DNA from 2 places in the Mesorhizobium sp. M4B.F.Ca.ET.214.01.1.1 genome. Region 1 is predicted to be linked to the other one. Evidence: riboswitches for the same ligand, from Rfam matches in the RefSeq annotation. Region 1 holds a riboswitch; the other holds the start of a gene.

Region 1 (15,896 bases):
AGGAGCCGACCGGCACCGAAACGATGACGAGGTCCGCATCGCGAACCGCTTCCTTCGCGTCGATGGTGTAGGAATCGCCAAGGCCGAGTTGCTCCGCCCGTGCCAGTGTGGCGGGGCTGCGCGTCGAGATCGCGACATGCCGGGCCAGTCCCTCGCGACGGATGACGCGGGCCAGCGACGAGCCGATCAGGCCGATGCCGACCAGCGCGATCTTTTCGAACATCGCAGATGTCATGGCGCTCAACTTTTCAGGAAGGTCGTGAGGGCGGCAATCACGCCGCGATTGGCTTCTTCGATGCCGACGCTCATGCGCAGCGCGTTGGGAAAACCGTAGCCGGAAACCCGCCGCAGTATGTACCCGCGCGCCGTGAGATAGTCGTCCGCCGCCGCCGCCGAATGCTTGCCGTCCTCGGGGAAGTGGATCAGCACGAAATTGCCGACGCTCGGCGTCACGCGCAGGCCGAGCTTGGTCAGTTCGTCGCTCAGCCAGGCGAGCCAGGTTTCGTTGTGCGCCACGCTGCGCTCGACATGGGCGCGGTCGCGAATCGCCGCGATGCCAGCCTCGATCGCCGTCGCGTTGACGTTGAAGGGGCCGCGCACGCGGTTGATCGCGTCGACGATATGCATGGGCCCATACATCCAGCCGATGCGCGCGCCGCCAAGGCCGAGCTTGGAGAAGGTGCGGGTCATCACCACGTTCTCCGCGCTTCCCGCCAGTTCGATGCCCGCCTCGTAGTCGTTGCGGCGCACATATTCGGCGTAGGCCCCATCCAGCACCAAGAGCACGTTCTTCGGCAGGCCGGCATGCAGCCGGCGCACTTCCTGGAACGGCACGTAGGTACCGGTCGGATTGTTGGGATTGGCGAGGAAGACGATGCGGGTCCGCGGCGTCACCGCGGCCAGGATCGCGTCGATGTCGGCCCGCTCGTCGGTTTCCTTGACCGCGACCGGAAGCGCGCCGGCCGCCTGGATGTAGATCTTGTAGACCATGAAGGCGTGTTCGGTGAAAACAGCCTCGTCGCCGGGCGCCAGATAGGTCTGCGCGAGCAGGCCGAGAATCTCGTCGGAGCCGTTGGAGCAGATGATGTTCGCGGGGTTGAGGCCGTGCACCTCGGCGATCGCCTCGCGCAGCCGCCTTGCCGTGCCGTCCGGATAGACATCGAGCTTTCCGGCAACCTCGCGCGCAGCCTCGATCGCCTTCGGCGAGGGCCCCAGCGGGTTCTCGTTCGACGACAATTTATGGACCCTGGCAACACCGGCCGGCGCCGTGCTCTTGCCGGGCACATAGGCTTCGATGTCCATGATGCCCGCGCGGGGCGTCGGACGTGCCTTGTCTGGTGTCTGGTTCATGTCGCAAAAATCCGTCGAGAGAGCCTCCGTCCGGAGGCCGCAGCGGAAATACTAGTCGTGGCCCTGAATGTCGAGAGGCGGCAAGGGCGCGAAAAGCCTGGCCGTTGACGCCGAGCCGCGCTGGCCCTAGAAGGGCAGCGACAGTTCCGTGGTGATTTGGCCGGTCGGCTTGCAGCCACGTTAAACAATTCGCTAAAGGGCCGTTTGCATCCTGTAACCGGCTTTGCGAATGCATTGCCGGTTTTTTGTTGTCCGCCGCCGGCCGGACATTCGCCTGGTCCGGAAATCGGAATCGGTTTTCGGAAACCACGGTGCGTGATGTAAGAGGATGCAATGGCCGTTCTGCGCGCCGCAAAGACCAATAACGAGGTCGACCAGCCGTCGAGCCCGGTGTTGCGCTTTGGCCCCGACAAGCCGCTCAAGCTCGATGCCGGTGCGCTGCTGTCGCCGTTCCAGATCGCCTACCAGACCTATGGCACCCTCAACGACGCCCGCTCCAACGCCATCCTGGTCTGCCACGCGCTGACCGGCGACCAGCATGTCGCCAGCACCAATCCGGTCACCGGCAAGCCTGGCTGGTGGCAGGTGCTGATCGGGCCGGGCAAGATCATCGACACCAACCGCTTCTTCGTCATCTGCTCCAACGTGCTGGGCGGCTGCCTGGGCTCCACCGGCCCGGCCTCGACCAATCCGGCCACCGGCAAGCCTTACGGCCTCGACCTGCCGGTGATCACCATCCGCGACATGGTGCGGGCGCAGCTGATGCTGGTCGACCACTTCGGCATCGAGAAGCTGTTTTGCGTGCTTGGCGGCTCGATGGGCGGCATGCAGGTGCTGGAATGGGCCGCGAGCTATCCGGAGCGCGTCTTCTCGGCGCTGCCGATCGCCACCGGCGCGCGCCATTCCTCGCAGAACATCGCCTTCCATGAGGTTGGCCGGCAGGCTGTCATGGCCGACCCCGACTGGCATGGCGGCAAATACTTCGAGCACGGCAAGCGTCCGGAAAAGGGGCTGGCGGTGGCGCGCATGGCGGCTCACATCACCTATCTGTCGGAAGCGGCGCTGCACCGCAAATTCGGCCGCAACCTGCAGGACCGCGAGGCGCTGACCTTCGGCTTCGACGCCGACTTCCAGATCGAAAGCTACCTGCGCCATCAGGGCATGACCTTCGTCGACCGCTTCGACGCCAACACCTACCTCTATTTGACCCGCGCGATGGACTATTTCGACCTCGTCGCCGATCACGGTGGACGCCTCGCCGATGCCTTCGCCGGCACCAAAACGCGTTTCTGCCTGGTCTCCTTCACCTCGGACTGGCTGTTCCCCACCGAGGAAAGCCGCTCGATCGTGCATGCGCTGAACGCCGCCGGCGCCTCCGTCTCCTTCGTCGAGATCGACACCGATCGCGGCCATGACGCCTTCCTGCTCGACGAGCCGGAACTGTTCGCCGCCATCAGCGGCTTCATCGGCTCGGCCGCGCGGGCGAGAGGGCTGAACGCATGACCCCGGAAAGTTGCAGACTTCCCGGATCAGGATCATGCGCCGAACGGGAGACCAGCCGATGAGCGTCAACCGCGCCCAGCGCGTCGACCTTGAAGTCGTCGCCGATCTCATCCCGCCGCAGTCACGGGTGCTCGATGTCGGCTCCGGCGACGGTCTGCTGCTCGAATTGCTGCAGGAAACCAAGCAGGTCGACGGCCGCGGGCTGGAACTGTCGCAGCGCGGCGTCAACGAATGCGTGGCGCGCGGCCTCTCGGTCATCCAGGGCGATGCCGACAAGGATCTCGAATTCTATCCCGACAAGGGCTTCGATTTCGTCGTCCTGTCGCAGACGCTGCAGGCGACCCGCAATCCGAAGCTGGTGCTCGACGAGTTGCTGAGGATAGGCAACCGCGCCATCGTCTCGTTCCCCAATTTCGGCCACTGGCAGGTGCGCCTGTCGCTGTTCGTCAAGGGGCGTATGCCGGTGACCAAGGATCTGCCCTATTCCTGGTACGACACGCCCAACATCCACTTCTGCACCATCCGCGACTTCGTCAATCTGTGCGAGGAGCTTGGCGCGACGGTGGAAAAGGCGACCGCGCTCGACGGCAACGGCCAGAAGATAGGCCTCTCCATGCCGTGGTGGTTCTGGAATTTCTTCGGCCAGCAGGCAGTGTTTCTGCTGCGACGATAGCAACGATCGCGGCGGTTTCCTTCGCCGACACCAGCACTTCCGCAGATCCCGACGCGACGAAGATTCTCGCAAAAGGAGCTTTCCTGCTTGCTTCTGTTATTTGACAGCGAAAGCCGACCCCTATAGCCACGTCCATTCAAGCAACCTGGTCGAACAATATGAGCGGCGATCGTCCGACTTATTCAATCGTCGTGGAAATGGAGAACGCCAAGTCGATCGACTGGGCGGAGATCGGCGTTGGGCTGAACGCCCTGGCGCGCGAGATCGCCGCGGTTTCCGCGACCGGCTTTGCAAGACCGAAAGTCATCATCTCGCATGGCGGGGAGGAAGAGGACGCGGACTCGCTCCAGCGCAACTTCCATACCCAGGCGCCACAGTTGGAAGAGGTGGCGGAGATAAGCTTCGCAGCTTGTCCCGGCGGCCGCTACTACGACCTCAAGAATAACGGGATCAAACAAACCGAGGGCGAACTGGTCGTCTTCCTGGACTCCGATACCGTTCCGGAACCGGACTGGCTCGCAACCCTGCTCGGCCCGTTTCAGGATCCCGGGATCGTCTGCGTCAACGGCTACACCTATCTCTTGTGCGACGACTTCTTTTCGAGAACCTTTGCCATGATGTGGTTCTTTCCGATGGCCGAGGGTGACAAGAGGTTCGCCGCGAAACGGGCGCTCAACGCCAACAACATCGCCTTCCGGCGCGAGTGGATTTCCAGCCACCCGTTTCCGCAAAACAATGGCTTCAAAGTCTCTTGCACCTTGCTGATGCACGAGCTGCGCCGCCAAGGTCACCAGCCGAGCAACATCAACGCCCGCGTCTACCACTATCCCCCGCGGGGCTGGCGGTTCTTCTTCTGGCGGGCACTGGTGACCGGCCGGGATGCCGACAGGAAATTCGTCGCGCAGCGCTCGCCCACGCGCGGCGCGCGCATCGTCAAGTCGTTCAGCCGCTGGTTCACCATGTCGTGGCGCACGACGCGGCGCATCGTGAGCCATGCCCGCCAAGCAGGCATGCCGGCCTGGCAGATCCCGTTCTCCCTGATCGTCGGCCAGGCGTTCTATGCCTTGGTGTTCTGGGGCCAGTTCAGCTTTGCCGCGGGGATCGTTGGCGACAGGGTCGAGCTGGTGCCGGACTATGTCGGGCACAGCTGAGGCCGGTGTTGCAATTGGGGCGCGGCGTCTCGAAATCTGCCGATTGCAGGCACGGACGTGGGCGGTCGAGGTGACACAGAGACTGCTTTTTTGTAGCGTCCCGCTGAACGCAAGCTTGGGCGGGCATGGAAGGCGGCAACAAATCCATCCGAATATCCCAAAGTCCGGGGCCTGATCGCATGCCGAAAGCGCCCGAGCCGGCCCCGCTCATCACAGTGATCACGCCGACCCACAACCGGCGCAGCCAGGTTGTGCGCGCCGTGGAAAGCGTGCTGGCGCAGACCCTTCCCCGCTTCGAGCACATCGTCGTCGACGATGGCTCCACCGACGCAACGGCGGCAGCACTTGCCGAAATCCGCGATCCCCGGCTGATCTATGTCGGCGCGAAATGGCGCGGCGCCAACGCCGCGCGCAATGCCGGCATCGAGCGCGCGCGGGCACCGATTGTCACTTTCCTTGATTCGGATGATGTCTATCTGCCGGACCGGCTGGAGCGGACGCTGGCGCGCTTCGACGAGAACCCGTCGCTCGAGGTCCTCATCAGCTCCTTCGTTTCGGTGAAGGGCAACCGGACCACCAAATGCGTCAACCGCGAGGCATTCCTGAGCCGCAACATGCTGGAACGGGCGCTGGTCTCCCAGACCATCTTCATCGCCGGTTCCGCGATAACCGCCCGGCACGAATCGCTGCTGGCGATCGGCGGCTACGACAGCGACATCGCGCGTATGCAGGATCGCGAATTGCTGCTGCGCTTCGCCCGCCGCGGCGGCGCGCTGCTCACCGAGGAAATCGACTGGAAGAAATACAATTCGGAAAATTCGATTTCCGGCCGCCGCGACGGCTATGTCGAGGCCTATGCGAACCTCATCGACAAGCACCCCTACATCGCTGACCGCTATCCCGAAATCCCGCCCTATATGATCGCGCGCCAGATCATCGCCGATACGATGAAGGGCAGGGTTTCGCAGGCATTCGCCGGTTATCTGGCCAACCGCTCGTCCAAGTCGCTCGGCTACTCGCTGCCGCAACTGTTGCGCGGCTATGTCGACGGCCGCCGCCGCCGGCGTGACCTTTATGACGAGTTCCGCCAGAAATACGGCGCGCGGCCCGCCTGATCTTGTCGTGCCCCGAACCTGTCGGCTTAGAGCAATTCCAGGAAAAGTGTGTAACGGTTTTCCGTCCGGAATCGCGTAGAACCAAATAGTTAGAGCGGTTCGGCGATTCCTTGAAACGCTGAACCGCTCTAGCGATCGAGTTCCGGGAAATAGGGATCGGAATAGAAACGGCGGTCGCGCTCGCCCTGCAGGCAGTCGATGGGCGGCTCGGCATCGATCCGGACCGCCGCCGTGTCGGCGATGCCGCTCACCTCGAGGATCAGCTTGCGCCGGATGGCGGTCGAGAACTCGGAAGCCGCGTAGATCGGCAGCACGAAGGAGCCGGGCCCACCGGTGACGCATTGGGCGTAGTAGCGGTCGAGATGGCTGAAGGTGGGCGACGGGCTGATCAGGATCGGCAGGCCGTTGACGACGATGCCCCTGGCCAGTGCCGCGTCGCGCTCGGAGGTGACGGGCGGACCGGTGTTGTTGGGTCCGTCGCCCGAGATGTCGATGACGCGCCGCTCGGCCGCGAAGGCGGTTTGCTCGAAAAGCCCGGTGCCAAAGGCGAGCGCGCCGGAGATCGAGGTGCCGCGGAAGCTGCGGAACGGCCGCGCTGCGATCCTGTCGGCGAACACATTGGCGCTGTCGCTGCCGTCGATGATCTGCCAGGCAAGCACCGCGTCGTCGCGGATGGTGCCCGCCCACTCGAAATAGGCGATCGCGATGCGGCCGTTGGTTCCCGCGCGCACCGCCCTGATGAAGTCCGGATGCCTGAGCGCCTCGACGTAGCCGGCGCGCTGCAACGCGAATTCGCGCTCGTCCATCGACGTCGAGATGTCGACCGCCAGCACCAGCTCGACGTCCACGGCGGCAGGTGCGGCGGGCACCGGCACAGGCGCGGCCTGGGCGCAGCCGAGACAGGCAAGCAGGCTGAGCATGTCGAGCATGGCCGCGTGCGTCCGGTTTGACGGGCCTGATCTTCTGCGGTGATCGCGGCGAAATAAAGCTTGGCTTTTACTTCTTCCTGCGCGGCGCCAGCGGCGGCGGCTCGATCGCGCCGGCCCTGACCCGCGCCGGCTTGAGCGCCGATCGGCCAGCATCCTTCACGATCGTCAGCGAGCGCGGGAAGAACTGGTTGTTGTGCTGGCCACGGCCGATGTTGAGGATGGCGGCGTCCGGCAGCCGCTTCTCCAGCATCGCCAGCACGCGCCGCAGCGTCGCGCCGTCGAACGTGTCCATCGCCTCGTCGATGATCACCCATTTTGGCCGCCTGAGTGCCAGCCTGGCGACGGCAAGCAGGCGCTGCTCGTCGTCGGCGAGTTCGTGCTCCCAGCGCGCCGAACGGTCGAGCGAGGAGGCAAGCCGTTCGAGGCCGACCTCCGTCAGCACCGCCGCGATCTCGGCATCCTCGACCGTGATGCCGTCGGCATGGTTAAGCACCTCGCGCAGCGTGCCGAGCGGGAAATAGGGCATGCGCGGAACGAAGACCGGCGCCGCCCCGGCCGGCATGCCGATGCTGCCGCTGCCCCATGGCCACAGCCCGGCAATGGCGCGGAAGAACAGCGTCTTGCCGGCGCGCGGGTCGCCGGTGATCATGACGCGCTCGCCGGGGCGTATCTCCACCTCCGGCTCGGCTAGCCTTGTGCAGCCGTCCGGCGAAGCGACCTCCAGCCTCTCGAAGGTCAGCGTGCCGCCGGCGTTCTCGGTAAAGGTGATGCGCTTTTCGGTGTCGTGGAAAACGTCGGTCTCGCCAAGCGCGATGCGGAAATCGGCGACGCGCATCAGCGTCGCCCGCCAGTCGGCGATGCCGCCTATGTTGTTGATGAACCAGCGCAGCGAGGAATGGACCTGGTTGAAGGCCCCAACCGCCATCATCAGCCCGCCGAAGCTGATATCGCCGGCGAAATAGACCGGCGCCGCCACCAGGATCGGCGCCACCACGGTGATCCAGCCATAGGTGTCGGTAACCCAGGAGAGATTGATCTGGGCGCCGTAGATGCGCCGCATGGCGCCGAGCACCGTGCCGAGGTCGAGCTCGAGCTGCCGCCTGGCGTCGGCCTCGCCATGCGCGAGCGCGATGGCGTCGACATTCTCGTTGACGCGGACCATCGACGACCGGAGCTCGGCCTCGCGCGTGTAGCGGTCGCTGTTGAAGCGGATCAGCGGCCGCCCGACCAGCCAGCTCAGCCACGAGGCGATGCCGGCATAGAGGATCGCCGCCCACACCATGTAGCCGGGGATCTCCAGCGCATGGCCGCCGATATGAAAAACGAAGCCGGAGGAGAGCTGCCAAAGCACGCCGATGAACGACACCAGCAGGATGAAGGACTGCAGCAGCCCGACGCCGAGATCGGTCGACAGGTCGGAGAGATGCCCGGCGTCCTGCTGCATGCGCTGGTCCGGATTGACGCCGATTGCCCCGGCATGCGCCAGGCGGAAGGCGCGCGCCGGCCGCATCCACTCCTCGATCAGGTCGAGCGTCAGCGCCTGGCGCAGCTTCAGCCGGATCATCTGGTTGAGCCAGGTCTGGCCGACATTGAGCACCAGGAGCCCACCGGCAATGGCCGCGAAGACCATAAGCTGGTGCAGGAAACCCGGCAGGTCGCGCCGCGCCAGCGCATCGTAGAAGGGCTGGTTCCAGCGGTTGAGCAGCACCTGGCCGATCGCGGTCGCGACGATGACGGCGACGATGCCCAGGCAGGCCCAGACGAACTGCCTGCGCACCGGCGAGGATTTCAGCGCTTGCTTGATCGTCCTCACCTGGTCGCCGAGGCTGCTGACTTCGACAGACACGGCGGCAGGCGCCGGGCCGGCCTTGTCATCCGCTTGATCAGCCATGTCAGATATCCCTGCTTTCGGAAAAAGGTGCTGAAACCGGCGCGAGCGCGACAGGCATGTCCCTCAGGCCGCGACCCCGCCCCCGACAGATAGGATGAGGCAAGGCGTTGCCGCGATCACGAACGCGTCACTTGGGCTTGCGCCTGGTTCGCGGCCAGCCGCCCGAGCCGGGTGGCGCCTTGCGGCGTCAGCACCGGCACGAAAACGCGGCGCGAGGCGCGCTGCACGACCGGCACGCCCTGGTAGAGCCGCTTCTGCGCCTCGACCACGATGACGCCGGAAAAGATCGGCCAGAACCGCCGGCCGGCGCGCTCCAGCATGTTGTGGAAGCGCATCATGAAGCGCCGCGGCGACGGCGGGAAGAACAGCGCGTCGGACCATGCCGCCGGGGTGAAATTCGCCTCGCGCAGCAATTCGGTCAGCTGGCCGCGCGAGAACGGCCGGCCATTGCCGAACGGCGTATGCTCGAAACGCGCCCAGACGCCGCGCCGGTTGGGCACGACGATAACGACGCGGCCGGCGGGCGACAGCACGCGCCAGATCTCGTTCAGCGTCTCGCGCGGGTTCTCGACATGCTCGAGCGAGTGCACCAGCAGCACGCGGTCGATGCAGGAATCGACCAGCGGCAATTCCTCGTCGAAGACCAGCGCGGTCGCTGTCGGACCGGTCGCCGGCCAGACCACGGCGCCCTGCGTCGCCGGCATGAAGGCGAAGACCCGCTCGGCGTCGGCACCGAACCGCTCCAGCCACGGCAGGGTGTAGCCGAGCCCGACCAGCCGCTCGTTTGGCACGGCCGCCCAGATCGAGGACAGCGCCATGGTGATCGAGCGCTCGGCGAGGCGCCCCAGCGTGGTCGAATAGAAGGAACGGAGGTCGACGATATCGGAATGCATGGCCGGGACGGTAGCTTCGAAGCATTGCAAGTTCAACAAAGGCGGATGACATCGGCGCCCAAGCGCCCTATGTCTGCGGCGACAACTGCATCGGCCCGAAATCGGTTTCGATTTCGGAAAGCGCGATGCAGCAGATAAACAGCTTAGAGCGTCCTTTGTGCGTCCAATTGGACGCACGGCGCTTTGGTGGAGAGACGCGATGCCGGTCGAAATCGAACAGTTCATGTGCCGCAGCGACAATTTCGGCGTGCTGGTGCGTGACCCCACGAGCGGCCAGACCGCCATCATCGACGCGCCAGAGGAGGCGCCGATTCTGGCCGCCATCCAGCGCACCGGCTGGACGCCGACGCTGATCCTGACCACTCACCACCATGTCGACCATGTCGAGGCCAATCTGGCGCTGAAGGAACGCTTCAAGCTGCGCATCATCGGGCCGGAAGCGGAAAAGGAGAAAATCCCCGGCATCGACGAGACGGTCGGCGAAGGCTCCGTCGTCCACCTCGGCGAGGAAAGGATCGACGTCATCGCCACGCCAGGCCACACCGCCGGCCATGTCTCCTACCATCTGCCGGCCTCGAAAGTCGCCTTCACCGCCGACACGCTGTTTGCGCTGGGCTGCGGCCGGCTGTTCGAGTGCAAGCCGCCGGTTATGTACGATTCGCTGAAGAAGCTGGCGGCGCTGCCGGCCGAGACGGTCGTCTATTGCGGCCATGAATACACCCTTTCCAACGCCCGCTTCGCGCTCACCGTCGATCCGACCAATTCGGCCCTGAAGGAACGCGCCGCCCGGATCGAGGCACTGCGCGCCGACGACAAGCCGACGCTGCCGACGACGATCGGCGAGGAATTGTCGACCAATCCGTTCCTTCGCTGGCACGACCCGGCGATCCGCAAGCATCTCGGCATGGAGACGGCCACCGACGCCGAGGTGTTCGCCGAGATCCGCAAGCGCAAGGACAATTTCTGAGCCCCGTGCTAGCTTCCGGTCGATGACCAGTGCCGCCGAAATCATCGCCACGCTCGGCCTGAAGCCGCACCCGGAGGGCGGCTGGTATGCCGAGACTTTTCGCGATGGTGCCGGAGGCGAGCGTGGCCATTCGACAGCCATCTACTTCCTTCTGGAAGAGGATCAGCTCTCGGCCTGGCACCGGGTCGCGGACGCGGCCGAGGTCTGGCACTTCCATGCCGGCGCGCCGCTGGCGCTGTCGATGCATGAGGAAGGCAGCGGCGTGATCGAGCAGGTGCTGGGCATCGCCCTTGCCGCCGGCGAGCGGCCGCAGATCGTGGTGCCGGCCGGCTGGTGGCAGTCGGCGCGCAGCCTCGGCGAATGGACGCTGGTCGGCTGCACCGTGGCGCCGGGCTTCGACTTCGCCGCCTTCGAGCTGGCCGAGCCGGGCTGGCAGCCGCAAGCATGATCCCGAAAAGTGGTTACCGGTTTTCGGAAAAGATCATGCGCGATCAACAACCCCTTAGCCGAGTAGAAAACCCAAGGCGATCGCCGCCTGCGCGGCGTAGTAGAGCGCCCAGACCGCGTAGCGCATCCACACCCGATGCGGGGAAATGGCGGCAAGCAGGAATTTTTCGACGGCGAGCAGCCCGTCGGACGCCATGAACAGTATGGCGCCGCCGATCACCAGACTATTGCTGGTGGTGAGCGCCGAAATCCCCATGGCGAGGATCGCCGCGACATAGACAGCGATCGGCAGGCGCAGGCTCGGGCCGACACGGCGCCAGAGCGCGGCCAGCATGACGATCGCGAATGCCGCCATGGCGAGCGCGATCGCGCCGCGCCAGGATTCGGCGCCGAGCAGGCCTAGCCCGCCGCCGCCATGCAGGAACAGCGGCACGTAAAGGACATGCGCCGTAAGAAAACTGGCGAGCCCGCCGAGGAAGGCCTTCTCGCCGTCGCGCGACAGGAAGGCATCGCCGACGGCGCTGAGCGCGAGCGCCGCGACGAGCAGAAACGGGCCACCCTGCATGACGGCGAGCACCGCCAGCATGGCGACGGCAAGCGTCTTTGCCGCCGAGCGGGCGAGGCTCGGCGGCATGTTGAGCGTGAAAGCGTAGATCACCGCCGCAACCAGCGAGAACACCAGCGTCGCATTGGCATTGGCATCGATGCCGCCGGGAAACGGCATCATGCGTTTGCCTCACCCGTGGCCGCCTTGCGCAGCAACAGCGACTTCGCGGCAAGTGCCGCGCCGCCGGTGATCAGCACGCAGGCGGCGAGGATGCGCAGCGACGGCTCGGCGACGCCGGCAATGATCAGCACCAGCGTCGACAGCAACGGCGCGGCGTAGCTCGCCGCGCCCAGCACCTGGATGTTGCCGCGCTTGACGCCGATGTCCCAGGCGTAGAAGGCGGCCCCTACCGGCATCAGCCCAAGGCCGAGCACGGCCAGCCACTGGCCGATGCCGACGGGCAGCACCGTCTGCTCAAGCAGGAAGTGGCAGGCCAGCGAAAGCACAGACGTCGCCGCGCAGAACCAGGTGACGATCGAGGTCGGCACCGATGGGAAACGCCGCGACAACAGCGAATAGGACGACCACAGGAGGGCGCAAACACCGGCCATCGCGTAGCCGAAGGCATAGCGCGCGTCGAAGGCAAGGCCGCCGCCCTTGGTGACGATGAGGACCGTGCCTGCAAGGCCGAGCAGCGCGCCGACGACGTGGTTCCAGGCCAGCCGCTCGCCCGGCATCAGCGCCGAGCCCAGCACGATCAGCAGTGGCCACAGATAGGCGATCAGGCTCGCCTCCACCGCCGGCGCGTTGCGCAGCGCGGTGAAGTAGAAGAAATGGTAGCCGAACAGCCCGGCAATGCCGATCACCCAGACCTGCGGCGGGATCTTTTCGCTGCGGTCGGCGGCCGGCATCACCAGCCGCGCGGCGAGCCCGACGCAAGTGCCGATGGCGAAGGTGATGGCCGACAGCAGGAACGGCGGCACCTGGCCGGACGCGTCGGTCAACAGCGCCAGCAACGACCACATGGCGACCGCCGAGAAGCCGATCAGTGTTGCGCGCCCCATGCCTGTCTCCGGCGGCGCGCAAACGCGCCTAGTTTATGGCTTCGAACCGTCCGGCGCTGATGGTCAGCGGACCGATCTGGGTCCCGACCGTGGCGCGGATCGGCGCATATACGCCGGTTTGGCCGAGCGGTGCAAACGTCACCATCATGCGGCTCCGGTCCTTGAGGAAATTCAGCGCCTTGCGGCCCTTGCGGTACCCCGCCACCGGCTCGAACCCCATCCGGCAGGTCACCGTGTCGCCCTTGTATCCGCGCACCGAGATCGACCCTTTCGAGGCATAGGTCAGCGTCAGATTGGCGCGCATCTCGCCATCGTAGAACTTGACCGTGCGCCCGCAGACCTGATCGAGGCTGTCGGCGTGGATGACGGTCGCCGCCATCGGATCGAGAACCGACTTCAGGTCGCCCGCGCCAAGCGGCACCCAGCTCTTGGGATCGCGCTTCTTCGGCGCCGGGACGACCTCGGTCGAGGTCACCGCGCCATTGGCGAAGCGGATGTCGACCACCGAGGCCTTCTTGCCCGACGTGTAATCGGCGCGGAAGGCCTGTGGCCGCATCTGCTTGCCTGAAATCGTGCCTTTGGACGAGACCGTGCCCTTGGTGTCGTCGAACAGCTTGGCGAGGCCCGCCGCCGAGACAGTGCCGTTGATCGCGTAATTGTCGCCGTCATAGCGGCTCGAGAATGTCGCCCTGGCCACTGAAAGGCCGAGGAACGACACCGTATACTCGCCCTTGAAAGATTGTGGCGCGGCGGCGGCGAAACTTGCCGTTGGCAAGGCGACAGCCAGCAAGCCGGCGAAGGCATATGACAGACGAAGTACAGGGGGGCGAAGCATGGCGGTCCTCGATTTTCAGCCGGGAAACGGGCAATTCCTGGCTGGCATGTCCCTATGAGGCTGGCTTATAGGGTGAAATCCGGCCTTTATATGGAATATGGCTGGCCGGCCGGAGCTTGACGCGCCGGTGAAATGCCACTATGGAACGCCAACTTTTTCCATAAGGCCGCCTGACCGAGACCGCGCGCCGCCTGGCGCGGGTCGAATGGTTTGGCCGACCGAGAACTGAAGGTTAGAATCATGTCCCGCACCTGCGAGCTCACTGCCAAGGCAGTCCAGACCGGCAACAATGTGAGCCACGCCAACAACAAGACCAAGCGCCGCTTCCTGCCGAACCTGGTCAATGTGACGCTGATCTCCGAAGTGCTGAACCAGAATGTGCGCCTGCGCATTTCGGCCAACGCGCTGCGTTCGGTCGAGCACCGCGGCGGCCTCGACGCCTTCCTGGCCAAGGCCGACGCCAAGGAGCTGTCGCAGCGCGCCCGCCTCTTGAAGAAGCAGATCGCCAAGAAGCTCGCCGAGCAGGCCGCGGCTTAACAGTTTCTGGCGGGACACCGCCTTCGCAGGAGTGTCGTGCGGATTCGGCATGACATTCCGCTGGTTCCATTACCCAGGATAAAAAAATGAATTCCGTCTCGCGATATCTGCCCTTCGTGGCCGCCATGGCGCTCGTCGTCGTGGCCTCCAACATCCTCGTGCAGTTCCCGATGCAGGGTGAGATCAGCGGCCTGTCGCTGGCTGACATCTTGACCTGGGGCGCCTTCACCTACCCCTTTTCCTTCCTTGTCACCGACCTTGCCAACCGCCGCTATGGCCCGACCGTGGCGCGCAGGATCGTCTTTGTCGGCTTCATGACGGCGGTGATCTGCTCGATCCTCGTCCCGCCCTTCCTGTTCCGCCACGGCCTAATCGAATTCGAGACCGCCGCCGACCGGCTGGTGCGCATTGCCGCCGCTTCGGGCGCCGCCTTCCTCACCGCGCAACTGCTCGACGTCACCGTGTTCAACCGGCTGCGCCGGCAGAGCTGGTGGCGGGCGCCGATCGTCGGCACGCTGGTCGGCTCGGTGTTCGACACCGTCGTCTTCTTCGGCGTCGCCTTCTCCGCCGCTTTCGCCTTCGTCGGCCCGAACGACAGCTTCGCGCTGGAGGCGGCGCCGCTGCTGGGTGTGCTGCCGGTCGAGACCATGCGCTGGGTGTCCTGGGCGCTGGGCGACCTCTCGGTGAAGCTGATCATCGCCGTGGTGGCGCTGATCCCCTACCGGCTGCTCGCCGCCCGCTGGAGCCAGCCGGCGCTGGCGACGTAGCCATGATTCCAAAAAGTGGAATCAGGCATTGATCCCTTGGGTCCAGCTCGATTCGGCGAAGACACCGGACGGCGGGCAGGAATTGCGCCTGAAGCAGCGCGGTACTGAATTTTCCATCATGCTGGGCACCAACGAGCTGATGAACAGCCGTCTCAGCGGCTCCGAGCAGGCGCTTGCAAAACTCGCCTGCGAAAGGATCGCCGGTCACCAGCAGCGGAAAATCCTGATCGGCGGCCTGGGCATGGGCTTCACGCTACGCGCCGCCCTTGCCGAACTTGGCCCTGACGCAAGCGTCACCATCGCCGAACTGGTGCCGGCCGTCATCGCCTGGGCGCGCGGTCCCATGGCCGGCATTTTCGACGGCTGCCTCGACGACCCTCGCGTCAGCATCCAGGAAAGCGATGTCGGGCACGTCATCGGCGCCGGGAAATCGGCCTGGGACGCCATCCTGCTCGATGTCGACAACGGCCCGGAAGGCATCGTCTACAAGGGCAACGACGTGCTCTACGGCGCCACCGGCCTCGGCCAGGCACGCGCCGCGCTCCGCCCCGGCGGCGTGCTGGCGGTGTGGTCGCAGGGCCCCGACAGCGGTTTTACGCGCCGCCTCAAGCAAGCGGGCTTCGCCGTCGAAGAGGTCAAGGCGCGCGCCCATGGCAAGCGTGGCGCCCGCAATGTCATCTGGATCGCGACCGCTCCGGAAGCGCGATAGGGAAACCCTGCGCCTCGCGCGGAATGGCCAGCAATTTCCAGATACCGGTCGGGCGCCGGCCGCCAGCTCGCCGCCCCGGCCAACCGTGAAAAGGCAATGCGCCCTATCTCAGTGTGAGCGAGAAGCCGCCGGCGCCGTGGGCATCGAAGTATCGGTACAGGGTGGAAGCATTCCAGCCCTGCGGCGCCTCGCGGCGGACCTCGAGGTGATCTGAGTCCTCGAAGCTCAATTCGGGCGCGGGTCCTTTCAACGTCGCCGCGCTGTAATCCAGGGTCACGGAGTCGCCAGTGTCGGCAAAGGAGATGGTGATCTTGCCGTCGCCATAGCTGATGTCAGCGTCGTCGATTGAGCGCTCGGCGAAGACGATCGTGGTCTCTCCGGCAACGCGGACGACGTCGTTGCCGTCACCGCGATCGAAGAACAGCTTGGCTTTGTCCGTGCCGGTGAGATCGATCCTGTCGTCGCCCAGCCCGCCCGAAATCGCGGCGGCGGTGCCTGCGTTGATCGTGATGGTGTCG
Region 2 (15,896 bases), on a different contig from region 1:
CCGCCATGGTCTTCAACGTCCATCCAGGCTTTACGGGCGGCAGATCGGTTTTCATCCTGTGTTCTCGTTCTCGCGTTTGTCTCGCGGGCGTCTACGCTAGATCAGGATGGTTAACATTAGGCATCGCTCATCAATCTTCCGATCGGTGTGTTACACTCGCGCGAGCACGGTTCCCCGAGAGGGGCGCTCTACGGCGAGGGAGGCGCCAGGAAGCGCGCGACGAATTGTTCGGCCGGCAGGTCGAAGGCCGCCTTCTCCCGCATCAGCCTTTCGGTCGGCCAGTCCCACCAGCGGATTTTCTGCATGGCGGCGATCGTCGGGTCCGGGAACCGGTATTTGATGATCCTTGCCGGATTGCCGCCGACGATGGCGTAGGGCGGAACGTCCCTGGCCACCACGCTGCGGGCGGCAATCACGGCGCCGTCGCCGATGGTGACGCCGGACAGGACGATGGCGTCGGTGCCGATCCAGACATCATGGCCGAGCTTGATCGGGCCGTTCGTGCGCAGATATTCGAAGGTCGACCTGGTCTTGAAAAGCTGGTGCTGAAGCGCGTAGTTCGCCGCCGTGTCCGTCGGGTGGTTGGCCTGGCAGAAGAAGCGGACGCCGGGAGCGATCGCGCAGAACGAGCCGATTTCGACCGGCGACTGTTCGGTGCAATTGAAGAACGAATGCCCGTCCAGGCTCTTGGAGTGGCGGCCGATCCTGGCATGCGCCGGAATTGCGTTTGGATCGGCCTTCAGGCCGAGCAGGATTCGCAGTTTCTTGAAAGCCATCGCTGGAGAGCCCCCACCCCGACGCAACGTTGGAATCCGGGCCCGCGACTTGTAAAGGGTGGATTTTGGGTTTTGAACATGCGCGAGGGAGGATGGCGCCGTCGGCTGCCGGGGCGGGTCAGCCCAGCGCCGTAGGGACTGCGCCAGCGGCCGTCATCCCACTTCGCGCAGGATGAAATCGTGCAGCATCTTGGCTGCCGGCGACAGCACGCGGTTCTTCGCCGTGATCAGGCTGTAGGGCCGGACCTCGATGTCGAACTCGGTCTGGACGACGTCGATGGCGCCGGCCAGCCCTTCGGGATTCTGGATGAATTTCGCTACCTGGATCGACACCGGCGCGATGGCGTCGGACTGCGCCACCATGACCAGAGTGAGCAGCAGCGAGCTGGTGTTGAGGATGCGGTCCGGGAGCGCGATGTTGCGGTTCAGGAAATTGCTTTCCATCGCCTGGCGCAGCGGCGAACCGCCGGACTGGAAGACCCAGTCGTAGGCGGCGGTCTCCTCGAGCCGCACCGCCTTGCCCTTGCTCAGCGGGTGGCCGCGACGCACGATCAGGCAGGCCTTCTCGACGCCGATGACGCGCGATTCGAACAGGCGCGGATTGAGGTCGTCGGGAATGCGCGCGATGATGAAGTCGTGGCGCGACGCGATCAACTCGCGTGCCAGCACATTCGAGGTCTCGACCTGCATGGTGATCTCGATGCGCGGATAGAGGCGGCGGATTTCGCGAATCGCCGGCACCGCCAGCTCGATCGCCGGCGCCGTCACCGCGCCCAGGAACACCGACCCGCCCTTGCCTGCCTTGAGCTCGGAGATCTCGCGGTCGGCCTCGCGCATCTCGAGCAGGATCGAGCGCGCGCGCCTGGCCAGCGCCTTGCCGTAAGGCGTCAGCGTGATGCCGCGCGGCAGCCGCTCGCAGAGCTTGACGTCGAGCACCGCCTCCATCTCCGAAATCATGCGCGAGGCGGCCGGCTGTGAGATGTTCATCACCTGGGCGGCGGCGCTTACCCGGCCGTGATCGTCAAGCGCTGCGATCATGCGCATGTGGCGCAGGCTGAGCCCGCTGCGCAGAAGCGTTTCGCCGTCGCCCGGAAGTTCGTCGTAAGTGCCTGATACGCCATCAGGATTGCGCAGTGCCGCCATGCTTTGTCTCCGCTCCCGCGACGCCTTCGTCGACTTTCGCTATATACCAGTTTCGGTATAGCAACCATCAAAGATCGCATTTGACAGTTATGTCAAAGGGACACACCCTTCGCACGTCCCGTGGCATGACGGTCGATGACGAGGGAGATCGTGTCGATCGAAATCAGCGTCGCGGGGCCGATTGGGAGGATACCGGAGATCGATAGACGACAGCAGCGCAGCTTGCGCTTCTGCTCGCCTGCGCGGCCCGCGAAGCCCCGAGGTGTCGCGTCCATCAACCAGGGAGAGTTACTGTGAAAATCATCAAGACACTGGCCGCCGTGGCGGCCCTTGGCATCGCGGCCATGACGCTGCCGGCGCATGCCGGCGAAGGCCTTGTCGGCGTGCTGATGCCGACCAAGACCTCGCAGCGCTGGATCAATGACGGCGACGCCGTCAAGTCGCAGCTCGAGGCTCTCGGCTACACCGTCGACCTGCAGTACGCGCAGGACGACATTCCGAACCAGCTCAGCCAGCTGGAAAACGAAATCACCAAGGGCCCGAAGGCGCTGATCATCGCCTCGATCGACGGCACCACCATGGCCGACGCGCTGCAGAAGGCCAACGACGCCGGCGTCGTCGTCGTCGCCTATGACCGCCTGATCAAGAAGACCGCCAACGTCGACTACTACACCACCTTCGACAATTTCGGCGTCGGCGTGATACAGGCTAATTCCCTGGTCAAGGGTCTCAAGGAGCGCTTCCCGAACACCAAGCCGTGGAACGTCGAGCTGTTCGGCGGCTCGCCGGACGACAACAACGCCTTCTTCTTCTACAACGGCGCCATCTCCGTCCTGCAGCCGCTGATCGACGACGGCTCGATCAAGATCAAGTCCGGCCAGACCGGCATGGACAAGGTCGGCACGCTGCGCTGGCTCGCCGCCACCGCCCAGGCGCGCATGGACAACCTGCTCTCGGCCAACTACTCGGACGGCAGCCGCGTCGATGGCGTTCTGTCGCCCTATGACGGCCTGTCGCGCGGCATCACCGCCTCGCTGCGCGCCGTCGGCTACGGCACCGACGCTCAGCCCTGGCCGATCGTGACTGGCCAGGACGCCGAGACCGCCTCGGTCAAGCTGATTATCTCGGGCGAGCAGTACTCGACCGTGTTCAAGGACACCCGCGAACTGGCCAAGGCCACCGTGCAGCTGGTCGACAAGGTGCTCTCCGGCGGCAAGCCGGACGGCCTCGACGAAAAGACCTACAACAACGACGTCAAGGTCGTTCCCTCGATCCTGCTGACGCCGCATGACGTCGACAAGTCGAACTACCAGGCGCAGGTCGTCGATTCCGGCTACATCAAGGCCGACGAACTGAAGTAATTTCGGTTGCAAAGACAGGGGTCCTGCGCAACGCAGGGCCCCTTTTCGTTAACCAGCGGGACCGGTATTGTTTTTGCCGACCTGGTAGGAGTTTATTTCCCGATGACCTCGACGATTTTGGAGATGCGCGACATCACCAAGACGTTCCCCGGCGTGAAGGCGCTGTCGAACGTCAACCTCAGCGTCGAGGAAGGAGAGATCCACGCCATCGTCGGCGAGAACGGCGCCGGCAAATCGACCTTGATGAAGGTGCTGTCGGGGGTCTATCCGTCCGGCACCTATGAGGGCGACATCGTCTTTCGCGGCCAGGAATGCCACTTCAAGGGCATCCATGACAGCGAGCACATCGGCATCGTCATCATCCACCAGGAGCTCGCCCTGGTGCCGATGCTCTCGATCGCGGAGAACATCTTCCTCGGCAACGAGCACGCGACCTATGGCGTCATCGACTGGAACGCCAACGAGAAGCGCACCAAGGCGCTGCTCGACAAGGTCGGCCTCAAGGAAGACCCCAAGACGCTCATCACAAATATCGGCGTCGGCAAGCAGCAGCTGGTCGAGATCGCCAAGGCGCTGAGCAAAGAAGTGAAGTTGCTGATCCTCGACGAACCGACGGCTTCGCTCAGCGAAAAGGACAGCCAGGCGCTGCTCGACCTTCTGCTCGAGTTCAAGCGCCAGGGCATGACCTCGATCCTGATCTCTCACAAGCTGAACGAGGTGAACCGGGTCGCCGACAAGGTCACGGTGATCCGCGACGGACGCACCATCGAGACCTTGCCCAGGAAAGACATCAGCGAAGACCGCATCATCACCTCGATGGTCGGCCGCTCGCTCGACGACCGCTATCCGCCGCGCGAGCCGCAGATCGGCGAGGTCGTCTTCGAGGTCAAGGACTGGTCGGTCTACCATCCGATCCACGCCGAGCGGCAGGTGATCAAGAACGTCAACCTCAATGTGCGCAAGGGCGAAGTGGTCGGCATCGCGGGGCTGATGGGCGCCGGCCGCACCGAATTCGCGATGAGCCTGTTCGGGCGCTCCTATGGCCGGCACATCACCGGCGAGGTTTTGCTCGAAGGCAAGCCGATCGACATTTCGTCGGTGAGCAAGGCGGTGGAGAACCGCATCGCCTATGTCACCGAGGACCGCAAGACCTACGGTCTCAACCTGATCGACCATATCAAGCACAATGTGACTTTGGCCAATCTGGGCGGCGTCTCGAGCCGCGGCGTCATCGACGACATGCGCGAAATGAGCGTCGCCAACGACTATCGCAAGAAGACCAATATCCGCGCGTCCAGCGTCTATCAGCTGACCGGCAATCTTTCGGGCGGCAACCAGCAGAAGGTGGTGCTGTCGAAATGGCTGTTCGCGGACCCGGAACTGCTGATCCTCGACGAGCCGACGCGCGGCATCGACGTCGGCGCCAAGTACGAAATCTATACGATCATCGCCCGTCTCGCCGCCGAGGGTAAGGCGATCATCGTCATCTCGTCGGAAATGCCGGAGCTGCTCGGCATCACCGACCGCATCTATGTCATGAACGAAGGGCGAATGGTCGGCGAAATGGCGGCAAGCGACGCCAGCCAGGAAAAGATCATGCGAGCCATCGTTCGCGGAGAAGGAAAAAAAGCATCATGAGCACAGAAAGCGCTCCCGCGCCGCAGAGCGGCGCAGCCGAAGACGTCAAGCAGGGTCCGCGCATCGCCGTCTCGGCGCTGACGACGAACCTGCGCGAATACGGCCTGATCATCGCGCTGATCGTCATTATGCTGTTCTTCCAGTACACGACGTCGGGAACGCTGTTCAAACCGGTCAATCTCTCGAACCTTGTGCAGCAGAACTCGTTCATCATCGTGATGGCGCTGGGCATGCTCTTGGTCATCGTGTCCGGCCACATCGACCTCAGCGTGGGTTCGGTGGCGGGCTTCATCGGCGCGCTGGCGGCGATGATGATGGTCATCTGGCCGCTCGGCCCGCTCAGCAATCCGCTGGTGGTGTCAATCGTCTGCCTGATCGTCGGCGGCGCCATAGGCGCAGCACAAGGCTACTGGATCGCCTATCACCGGATACCGAGCTTCATCGTGACGCTGGCGGGCATGCTGATCTTCCGCGGCATCTGCCAGGCGCTGCTGGGCGGCGGCTCCTCGGTCGGCCCGCTTCCCGACAGCTTCAAGGCGCTGAGCTCGGGCTTCATTCCCGACGTGATCGGTCCGCTGACGCTAATCCCGCCGACGGTGAATGCCGCCGGCAAGACCATCCTCGGCAGCGGCCTTACGCTGCACATGACGACGATCGTGCTCGGACTGATCGCGGTGCTGGCCTATGCCTATTTCGGGCTGCGAGCCCGCCGCAAGCGTGAGCGTCACGGCTATGAGGCCGAACCCTTCCCGCTCTTCGTCATCAAGACCCTGGTCGGCAGCGCACTGGCGCTGTTCCTGGTCGTCCAGTTCGCGAGCTACAGGGGCCTGCCGGTGGTGCTTCTGGTGATGGGCGTGCTGATCTCGCTGTTCGTCTTCGTCACCAAGCGCATGACCATCGGCCGCCGCATCTATGCGATGGGCGGCAACGCCAAGGCGGCGCAGCTCTCGGGCATCAACACCGAGCGGCTGACGCTGCTGGTGTTCATCAACATGGGCGTGCTGTCGGCGCTCGGCGGCCTGATCATCGCGGCGCGCCTCGGCCAGGCGGTGCCCGCCGCCGGCCTCGGCAGCGAGCTTGACGTCATCGCGGCCGTCTTCATCGGCGGCGCCTCAGCGATGGGTGGCGTCGGGCAGGTCATCGGCGCCGTAGTCGGCGGCTTCATCATGGGCGTCATGAACAACGGCATGTCGATCATGGGCGTCAATGTCGACTGGCAGCAGGTGGTCAAGGGCCTGGTGCTGCTCGGCGCCGTGATCTTCGACGTCTACAACAAGAACAAGGCCTGACAGGAAGAAATTCCGGGAAAAGCGCATAGCGGTTTTCCCTCGGGATTGCGCAGAGACAAAATATTGGGAGCGGGTCGGCAGCTCAAAGCCGAACCGCTCCAGGCGAGGAAGGCAGGAGGCATACGGGTCTAGATCGCGATGCTGCCGGCAACCCGCCGGCGCCAAGAAGTCCCTGAGGACCGGGGCTCGCGAGCGCAATCCGGACGAGCAGTTTCAACCGTGGCGCGGAACCGTTCCGGGCCGCGACGGTCAAGGTCTGCCGATCGGCGGCCGGGCCAAGGCAAAAGAGAGAGGGTTCATCATGCTGATCTCCCAGATCCTCGACGACGCCGAGACGATCCGCGTCGTCGCCCGCAACGGCGGCAAGACCCGGATCATCAACGGCGCCCGCAGCGTCTATTCGCTGGCGATGGAGGCGGCGCGCACCGGCACCGGCCTCGTGGCGCTGATCGAGCGCAAGGGTCTTGGCGAAACCATCGACCTCGACGCCGCCTACAAGAAAGGCCGGGTGGTGTCGCCGATCAATCATCCGGATCCGGCGCATCTGCATCTCACGGGCACCGGCCTGACGCATCTCGGCTCCGCCGCGACCCGCGATTCCATGCACAAGAAGCTGAGCAGCGACGGCGAGGAGCAGCTCACCGATTCCATGAAGATGTTCCGCATGGGACTGGAAGGCGGCAAGCCGGCGAAAGGCCAGGTCGGCGTGCAGCCGGAATGGTTCTACAAGGGCAACGGCACGATGGCGGTGGCGCCGGGCGCCGCGCTGATGTCGCCCGCCTTCGCGCAGGACGCCGGCGAGGAGCCGGAGATCGCCGGCATCTACGTCATCGGCGACGACGGGGCGCCGTTCCGCGTCGGCTTCACTTTGTCGAACGAATTCTCCGACCACGTCACCGAGCGCGTGAACTACCTGTTCCTCGCGCACTCCAAGCTGCGCAACGCCTCGTTCGGACCGGAGATCCTGATCGGCGACCTGCCGGCGGACATCAGGGGCTCATCGCGCATCTGGCGCGACGGCAAGCTGCTCTGGGAAAAGCCGTTCCTGTCGGGCGAGGCGAACATGTCGCACACCATCGCCAATCTCGAGCATCACCACTTCAAATACTCGGCCTTCCGCCAGCCGGGCGACGTGCATGTGCACATGTTCGGCACCGCGACGCTCTCCTTCGCCGACGGCGTCAAGACCGAGGCGGGCGATACTTTCGAGATCGAGGCGAGCGATTTCGGCCTGCCGCTGCGCAACCCGCTGGAAATCGAAAAGCCGGTCAAGGTGGCGGTGAAGGCGCTTTGAGGTGAAAGCGTGATCTCCCCCCCTCGTGGGGGAGATGGCCGGCAGGCCAGTGGTGGCGCTGTCCCGCCAGCGTTCGCAATCCAACCGGCGCTGCCTGCGGACTGTCTTCTTGGCTACAGGAGCGGTTGGCGATCCCTCGCGCCCCCTCTGCCCTGCCGGGCATCTCCCCCACAAGGGGGGAGATTGGCAGTTTCAGCCGCTCAATAGATATCGAAGTCGAAATACTTGGCCTGGATCTTCTTGTAGGTGCCGTCGGCGACGATGGCGTCGATCGCCGCGTTGAGCTTGTCGCGCAGCGCAGTGTCCTCGAGGCGCACGGCGATGCCGGCTTCCGTCTCGGTGCCCTTGACGTCACCGACCAGCTTGCAGCAGCCGTCGCTCGACTTCTTCAGCCAGTCCACCAGCACGAACTTGTCCGAGATGACGGCATCGAGCCTACCGTTCTGGAGATCGGTGATCGCCTCTTCCTGGGTCGGATAGAGCTTGGCTTCGGCGCCGGCCTTGCCGTAGACGTCCTGGGCGAAGTCGGCCTGCGTGGTCGAGGCCTGGGCGCCCACCGTCTTGCCGGCAAGCGCCGCCGGGTCGGTCGAGGTCAGTTCGCTGTCCTTGGGCGCGACCAGCGCAAGCGGCGTCGTATAGTATTTGTGGGTGAAGGCGACCTGCTTCTTGCGTTCCTCGGTGATGCTCATCGAGGCGATGATGGCGTCGAACTTCTTGGCCTGGAGGGCCGGAATGATGCCGTCCCAGTCCTGGGTGACGATCTCGCATTCGACCTTCATCTGCGCGCACAGCGCATTGGCGATGTCGATGTCGAAGCCCTCGACCTTTCCGTCCGGCGTGATGGTGTTGAACGGCGGATATGCGCCCTCGGTGCCGATCTTGATCTTTTCCGCCGCGACGACCGAGCCGGCGCCGAGCGTCAGCATGGCGGCAGCGGCTGCCGATAGGATCCATCTGGATATCTGCATTTTCGTCTCCCTCTGTCAGGTTCTGGACCGGTGGCGCCAGCCAAGCATGGCGCGCGGGACCGGGCAAGCGGAGTCTGACGCGGGCGACGGGTCAGCGCGCGGCGCGGAAATGCTTGGAGAGCTTCAAGCCCTGCGCCTGGTAGTTGGAGCCAAGGTCGGTGCCGTAAAGCGCCTGCGGCCGCTTCAGCATGTGCTCGTAGACCAGCCGCCCGACGATCTGGCCGTGATCGAGGATGAACGGCACCTCGTGGCTGCGCACTTCGAGCACCGCCCGGCTGCCGGTGCCGCCGGCCGCCGAATGGCCGAAGCCCGGATCGAAGAAGCCGGCATAGTGGACGCGGAATTCGCCGACCAGCGGATCGAAGGGCGTCATCTCGGCTGCGTAGAGCGGCGGCACATGCACCGCCTCGCGGCTGACCAGGATGTAGAACTCGTCGGGATCGAGCACCAGCTCGCCGGCGCCGCTCTTGTAGAGCGGCTCCCAGTAGTCGACGACGTCCTGCGCGGCGCGCTTGTCGACATCGACGAGGCCGGTGTGATGCTTGCCGCGATAGCCGACCAGCCCGTCCTTGTCGCCATCGAGATCGATCGACAGCGCGATGCCGCCGCCGGAAATGTTGGGCGGCTCGGTGGCAACCAGCATTTCGGCATGGTGGAGATCGCGCAACTCGCTTTCCGACAGCAGCGCATTGCCGGTGCGGAAGCGAATCTGCGACAGGCGCGAGCCGGCGCGCACGACGATCGGGAAGGTGCGCGGGCTGACTTCGAGATAGAGCGGGCCATGATAGCCGGCGGCGATCTTGTCGAACTCGTGGCCGCGATCGGTCATCACCCGGGTGAAGATGTCCAGCCGCCCGGTCGAGCTCTTCGGATTGGCCGAAGCGGACACGTTCGAGGGCAATGCCAGGCCTTCCAGCAGCGGCACGATGTAGACGCAGCCCGTCTCCAGCACAGCACCGTCGACGAGATTGATCTCGTGCAGCTTCAGCCGGCCGAGCTTGTCGGCCACCAGATGATCGGGGCCGGGCAGGAAGGAGGCGCGCACGCGGAACGCCTTGTCGCCCAGCCTGAGGTCGAGGCTGGCCGGCTGGATCTGGTCGGCATCGAGCACGCGCGGCGACTTCAGCGCGCCGGACTGGAACAGCGCGGAAATGTCCTGATCGGGAAGAATGCCTGTCTGCCGCAAGGCTCCGCTCCAAGGCCGCTGGTACAAACCTCTTAATGAAGCCGGCAATTGACGCAAGCGCGGCGCGGGTCTAAAGGGTCGTTATCCCGTGGTGATTTGGCCGGTCGGCTTGCAGCCACGTTAAACAAGTCGCTAAAGGACCGTCGGGCCGCAAGGCCGTATGGACCGGTTGCGACTTTTCGCGGCCGGTTTTTTTGTATCTGGAAGTAGAGCGATGACCAAGAAGCGTGACTGGAAGCCTCAGACGGCACTCGTGCATGGCGGAACGCTGCGTTCCGGCTTCGGCGAGACATCAGAAGCGATGTATCTCACCCAGGGCTATGTCTACGAGACGGCGCAGGCCGCCGAAGCCCGCTTCAAGGGCGAGGAGCCGGGCTTCATCTACTCGCGCTACGCCAATCCCACGGTCGACATGTTCGAAAAGCGCATGTGCGCCCTGGAAGGCGCCGAGGACGCGCGCGCCACAGCCTCCGGCATGGCGGCGGTGAGCGCCGCGCTGCTGTGCAGCGCCAGGGCGGGTGACCATATCGTGGCGGCGCGCGCGCTGTTCGGCTCCTGTCGCTGGGTGGTCGAAACGCTGGCGCCGAAATACGGCATCGAGGCGACGCTGGTCGACGGCACCGATATCGCCAACTGGGAAAAGGCGGTGCGGCCGAACACCAAGCTGTTCTTCCTGGAAAGCCCGACCAACCCGACGCTGGAAGTGGTCGACATCGCCGCTGTCGCCGCGCTCGCCAATTCGATCGGCGCCAGACTGATCGTCGACAACGTCTTCGCCACGCCGCTGCAGCAGAAGCCGTTGCAGCTCGGCGCCCACATCGTCGTCTATTCGGCGACCAAGCACATAGACGGACAGGGGCGCTGCCTCGGCGGCATCATCCTGTCGGACAAGAAGTGGATCGACGAGAACCTGCACGACTATTTCCGCCACACCGGGCCGAGCCTGTCGCCGTTCAATGCCTGGACGCTGCTCAAGGGCCTGGAGACGCTGCCGTTGCGCGTGCGCCAGCAGACGGAGAGCGCCGGCAAGATCGCCGACTTCCTCGCCGAACGGCCGGAGATCGCCCGCGTCATCTATCCGGGCCGCGCCGACCATCCGCAGGCCGAGATCGTCAGGAAGCAGATGTCGGGCGGCTCGACGCTGATCTGCCTCGACGTCAAGGGCGGCAAGCAGGCGGCCTTCGCCTTCCAGAACGCCCTCGACATCGTGCTGATCTCCAACAATCTCGGCGACGCCAAGAGCCTGATCACCCATCCGGCGACGACCACGCACAAGAACCTCAGCGACGAGGCGCGCGCCGAGCTCGGCATCGGCCCGGGCACGCTCAGGCTCTCCGTCGGCCTGGAGGATACGGACGACCTGCTCGCCGATGTCGAGCAGGCGCTGAAGGCGGCGAAATAGGGGACCTGGGCGAAGGCCCGGTCAGGCGCTCGAGGGCGTCTCTTCCAGTTCGGCCACCTTGGTGCCGATGGTCATGGCGTTGCCGCGCCAGTCGACGGCGCCGCCCAGCCAGCCGCGCGCCCATATCGCCGGCAGCATCGCGTCGCGCACGATCATCGCCGCGACCGTGCGTGGCGACAGGTGCCAGCCGTTGGCCCATGCGAGCGCGCATTCCGGCAGGTAGGCGAGTGCCAGCACGCAAAGCGTTGTGGCCGGCAGGCTGATGCCCAATTGGGCCGCCGCTACCAGTGCCAGGACAAGCGGCACCGCCGCACCGGTCAGGATCTCGGGCGCGAAGAACAGCGGGAAGGTGACGCGGCGCAGCCGCGCCCAGCGCGCCTGGCGCGACCAGATCTCGCCAAGCCTGCGCTCGCCGAGCGGCTGCTCGAAGGGCGAGGCGACGAGATGGACGCGAAGGCCAATGCCGTTGACCAGCTTGGTCGCCGCAGCGTCCTCGGCGATCTCGGCGGCAAGGGCGCGGATGCCGCCATTGGCGTCGAGCATTGGCTTGTTCCACAGCATGCTCTTGCCCTGGGCGAAGCCGAGGCCAAGCGCCTCGCCGGCATATTGCCAGCGCGCCTGCAGCGTGTTGAGGAAGGCGCATTCGACCTCGGCCCAGAAGCCGTCCGGCCGTGAGCCGACCGGCGTCGAGCAGACCAAGCCGGTATCGGACCTCCACGCGGCCATCAGCTTATGGATATAGTCGCGCGGCATCAGCACGTTGGAATCGGCAAGGATCACCCAGTGGTGGCGCGTCGCCTCCCAGCCCTTGACGCAATTGTTCAGCTTCGGATTGGCGCTGACGCGGTCGTCGCCGACCAGCAGCCGGGCCGGCACCTTGGGAAACCGGGCAATTGCCCTGTTTATCAGCTTGACCACCGGATCGTCGGCATGGGCGACGCAGAAGATCAGCTCGTAGCGCGGCCAGTCGAGCGTGAAGGCGCGCTGCAGCGTTTCCGCGGTAAACGGCTCGATGCCGCGCGAGGGGATGACGATCGACACCGGCGGCGTCCTGCCCACGGGCGCGGCCATGCCGCGCGGCGGCTTCAGCCGGCGCGCAGCAAGCAGGATGCTGGCGAGATTTGAGAGAAGCAGAGCTATGGAAAGCAGGGCGGCGGCCATGGCGATCAGTTCCATCGAGATCTGGTCACTCCGGAAAAGCCGGCCAGGAGATGGCCATCTTGAACAGGTCGACAGAGCGCTTGAGTCGCCCAGCACGGTCCGTGCACACCATCATTGTCGTGTGTCACTTAAATGACATTGTTTGCCGGCACGTGCGCATAAGGCGGAAGGGACAGGCGTCACGCATCGTTGACCCGACAGCGGAGTGCGCCGAAAGTTCCCGAATTGTTGGGGTAGCTCATGTATCGCGCCGTCACGCGCAACATCGAAGTTCAGGTGAGGCCGTTCTATCTGGAGGATCGCTCCGATCCTTCAGAGAACCGCTATGTCTGGGGCTACCAGGTGACAATCGACAACCGCTCGGACGAATTCGTGCAGCTGCTCTCGCGCTACTGGCACATCACCGACGGCAGCGGCCGGGTGGAGGAGGTGCGCGGTGCAGGCGTCGTCGGCGACCAGCCCGAACTCAATCCCGGCGACAGCTACCAGTACACCTCGGGCTGCCCGCTTTCGACGCCTTCGGGCATCATGGTCGGCCACTATACGATGCGCAACAAGCGCGGCGAGACGTTCAATGTCGCCATCCCCGCCTTCTCGCTCGACCTGCCGGGCACGCGGCGGACGGTGAACTAGTGGCCGCGTACGCTTGGCCGCCACTGCCCCAACCGCACGCCAGGCAGCGGCTTGATGCACAGAATTGAAACAGGGTTGTTTCTGGGCCGGCTGCCGTTCGCAAGAGTTGGACAAGGACCGGAAAGCCTTCTCATCATCAACGGCGGTCAGGGGTTCATGATGAAACCCCGGCCATCAAGACTGGAGAAGGATGCCAGACGGCTCATCCGTATCCTTCCACCCAACACGAGCTTCGTGCTGATTGGCTACGATCCCGCTCCAAAAGCCGATCCTTCGCTCGAGGGCATGGCCAGAGACATCGCGGAGATCATCGACGCCGACTTCAAGAAGCCAGCGAGCCTGATGGGTATTTCCTATGGCGGCGTTGTCGCAACGCAGGTGGCCGCGCGGTACCCGGACCTTGTAGGCAAGCTGATCCTGCTGGCGAGCGCGCATGGCTTTTCGGCCGATGGAAAGAGGCGGCTCAGGAAACAGATGCAATTCGCACAGGCCGGACAATTTCGCGCTTTGCTGAAGGAATTCGCAACGGTGTTCCGGCGGCCCTGGCTGAACCTTCTTTTGCGTCTTCGACTGAGGTTCGAAGCACGCAGCCTGGTTGCGCGGATGGGGGCGCCGAGCACGATCGTCCGCTATCTCGAAGCAATGCTCGACGACGATGTGACGGAAGAAGACCTCCGCAACATCTCGGCGAGGACTTTGATCCTCGGCGGTGAAAGGGACCAGTTCTTCGGCGGGATGATGGAAGCTACCGCGAGCGCGATCAGCGGCGCGAAGCTCATGGTGCTCGGGGACGAAACCCACATGGCTCCCGTCGAACGAGCCTCGGATGTCCGCAGGCACCTCGAGGAATTCATTTGACGCCGAGATAGGCGCGGCGCCTAGAGCGCGTCGCGCTGAAATAGATCAGGCGACGCGCTTGGTCTGGAAAGTGACCCTATTGAGCCGCGGCGAACTCTGCCGGGTCGAAGTCGTACTGCGTCGAGCAGAACTCGCAGGCGACATGGATGCCGCCCTCCTCGGTGCTGTCCTTGATCTCCTGGGCGGAGAAGCCGGCGAGGATGCCGCGGATCTTCTCGCGCGAGCACGAGCACTGGTCGGCAACCGGCACGCCGCCGAAGACGCGCACGCCGTGTTCGTGGAACAGCCGGTAGAGAAGGCGTTCGGCACCGACAGTCGGATCGATCAGCTCGGTCGGCTCGATGGTGCCGAGCAGCGCGAGCAATTCCTGCCAGGAATTGTCGGCCGGCTCATGGACCGCTTCGCGCGGATCGCCGTCGCCGCCGGAAATGTCCGGCACGCGCATGCGTTCCGGCGCCTTCGGCAGGAACTGCGCCAGAAGGCCGCCGGCGCGCCATTGCTCGCGGGCGCCACCGGGACCGGGCGTCACCAGCTTGGCCACCGACAGCCTGATGTCGGTCGGGATCTGCTCCGACTGGCGGAAATAGGTGCGCGCGGCCTCCTCCAGTGAGGAGCCGTCGAGCTGGACGATGCCCTGATAGCGCTGCGTGTGAACGCCCTGATCGATGGTCAGCGCCAGCACGCCGTTGCCGAGCAGCGTCTGCTGCGAGACCTCGCCGGCGGCGGCCAGCGCCTGCAACCGGTCGGCATCGAAGCGCGCATAGCCGCGCAGCGCATGCGGGGTTGAGAAATCTGCCACCAGCATGTCGACCGGCCCGTCGGTGCGGGTCTGCAGGATGAACTTGCCCTCGAACTTGAGCGAGGTGCCGAGCAAAACCGTCAGCACGCAGGCTTCCGCCAGCAGGCGCGCGACCGGCTCGGGATAGTCGTGGCGGGCAAGAATGGCGTCGAGCATCGGCCCGAGCTGCACGGTGCGGCCGCGCACGTCGAGCGGCGCGACCTCGAAGGGCACGACGTGATCGTCGCCGGCGTAGCCGAATTCGCCGAGTTGCGGGTGATGTTCAGTCACTTGACGGGTTTCCAACATGACAAAGCTCCGGGGCGCGGCCATGCCACCCTTTGGGGTGCATGCGTCCAAACGCGCTCGATTTGCGTGATGCGCCGCAGATAGGCATCACACCTCCGGAGATCAAGCTCCCAGACACCAGGCCAAAACCGCCTTCTGGGCGTGCAGGCGGTTCTCGGCCTCGTCGAACACCACCGAATGCGGCCCGTCGATGACCTCGTCGGTCACCTCCTCGCCGCGATGCGCCGGCAGGCAGTGCATGAACAGCGCGTCCGGCTTTGCCTTCGCCATCAGCGCCGCATTGACCTGATAGGGCAGGAAGACGTTGTGGCCGCGCGCGCGATGTTCCTGGCCCATCGACACCCAGCAATCGGTGACGACGCAATCGGCCTGATGGACGGCCTCCTCGGCCGAGCGGGTGAAGTTGAGCTTGCCGCCATTGGCCTTCGACCAGCCGATGTGCTTCTCGTCCGGCTCGCTGCCTTCCGGCACCGCGACGTTGAGGTTGAAGCGGAAACGCGCCGAGGCCTCGAGCAGCGAATGCAGCACATTGTTGCCGTCGCCTGTCCAGGCGAAGGTCTTGCCGGCCACCGGACCGCGATGCTCCTCGAAGGTCATGATGTCGGCCATCAGCTGGCAGGGATGGGTGTCGTCGGTCAGCCCGTTGATGACCGGAACGGTGGCGTTCTCGGTCAGCTCCAGCAGCCGCTCATGCGAGGTGGTGCGGATCATGATGGCGTCGACATAGCGCGACAGCACCTTGGCGGTGTCGGCGATGGTCTCGGAGCGGCCGAGCTGCATCTCGGTGCCGGTCAGCATGATGGTCTCGCCGCCGAGCTGGCGCATGCCGACGTCGAAGGACACGCGCGTGCGGGTCGAGGGCTTGTCGAAGATCATCGCCAGCACCTTGCCCTCGAGCGGCTTGGTGCGCTCGCCGGCCTTGAGCCTGGCCTTTCGCAGCACCGCGTCGTCCAGCATGACGCGCAGATCGCCTTCGGAAACGGCGGACAGGTCGGTAAAATGGCGAACGGACATCGGCAATGGTTCCGGAACTACTTCGCGGCGGCCGAGGCGATGGCATCCGCCAGGCCCTGGGCGCCGGCGCGGATGCGGTCGAGCGC

The links. A riboswitch is a leader RNA that binds a small molecule or an ion and turns the genes downstream of it on or off. The one in region 1 is predicted to bind S-adenosylmethionine.
Region 2: linked by a shared signal. The riboswitch ahead of EN857_RS00620 (O-succinylhomoserine sulfhydrylase) and the one ahead of EN857_RS27890 (homoserine O-acetyltransferase) in region 1 are both predicted to bind S-adenosylmethionine.

The regions. Positions count from the first base shown of each region.
Region 1 is NZ_SRUX01000017.1:68,123-84,018, reverse strand. It holds gene EN857_RS27900 (prephenate/arogenate dehydrogenase family protein) at 1-235, opposite strand, end outside; gene hisC (histidinol-phosphate transaminase) at 241-1,350, opposite strand; SAM riboswitch at 1,489-1,566, shown strand; gene EN857_RS27890 (homoserine O-acetyltransferase) at 1,684-2,853, shown strand; gene metW (methionine biosynthesis protein MetW) at 2,912-3,526, shown strand; gene EN857_RS27880 (glycosyltransferase) at 3,685-4,677, shown strand; gene EN857_RS27875 (glycosyltransferase family 2 protein) at 4,857-5,792, shown strand; gene EN857_RS27870 (DUF1194 domain-containing protein) at 5,921-6,721, opposite strand; gene EN857_RS27865 (ABC transporter ATP-binding protein/permease) at 6,789-8,612, opposite strand; gene EN857_RS27860 (methyltransferase domain-containing protein) at 8,729-9,505, opposite strand; gene gloB (hydroxyacylglutathione hydrolase) at 9,705-10,472, shown strand; gene EN857_RS27850 (cupin domain-containing protein) at 10,495-10,920, shown strand; gene EN857_RS27845 (lysoplasmalogenase family protein) at 10,975-11,646, opposite strand; gene EN857_RS27840 (EamA family transporter) at 11,643-12,530, opposite strand; gene EN857_RS27835 (DUF3108 domain-containing protein) at 12,559-13,365, opposite strand; gene rpmB (50S ribosomal protein L28) at 13,606-13,902, shown strand; gene EN857_RS27825 (queuosine precursor transporter) at 13,989-14,669, shown strand; gene EN857_RS27820 (hypothetical protein) at 14,698-15,378, shown strand; gene EN857_RS27815 (hypothetical protein) at 15,482-15,896, opposite strand, start outside.
Region 2 is NZ_SRUX01000001.1:123,236-139,131, forward strand. It holds gene EN857_RS00575 (hypothetical protein) at 1-55, opposite strand, end outside; gene EN857_RS00580 (CatB-related O-acetyltransferase) at 189-776, opposite strand; gene EN857_RS00585 (LysR family transcriptional regulator) at 930-1,919, opposite strand; gene chvE (multiple monosaccharide ABC transporter substrate-binding protein) at 2,213-3,280, shown strand; gene mmsA (multiple monosaccharide ABC transporter ATP-binding protein) at 3,383-4,918, shown strand; gene mmsB (multiple monosaccharide ABC transporter permease) at 4,915-6,207, shown strand; gene araD1 (AraD1 family protein) at 6,509-7,501, shown strand; gene EN857_RS00610 (ABC transporter substrate-binding protein) at 7,702-8,469, opposite strand; gene EN857_RS00615 (2'-deoxycytidine 5'-triphosphate deaminase) at 8,561-9,655, opposite strand; SAM riboswitch at 9,734-9,811, shown strand; gene EN857_RS00620 (O-succinylhomoserine sulfhydrylase) at 9,870-11,057, shown strand; gene EN857_RS00625 (ceramide glucosyltransferase) at 11,079-12,233, opposite strand; gene apaG (Co2+/Mg2+ efflux protein ApaG) at 12,459-12,851, shown strand; gene EN857_RS00635 (alpha/beta hydrolase) at 12,906-13,709, shown strand; gene EN857_RS00640 (Hsp33 family molecular chaperone) at 13,786-14,820, opposite strand; gene argF (ornithine carbamoyltransferase) at 14,899-15,810, opposite strand; gene EN857_RS00650 (aspartate aminotransferase family protein) at 15,828-15,896, opposite strand, start outside.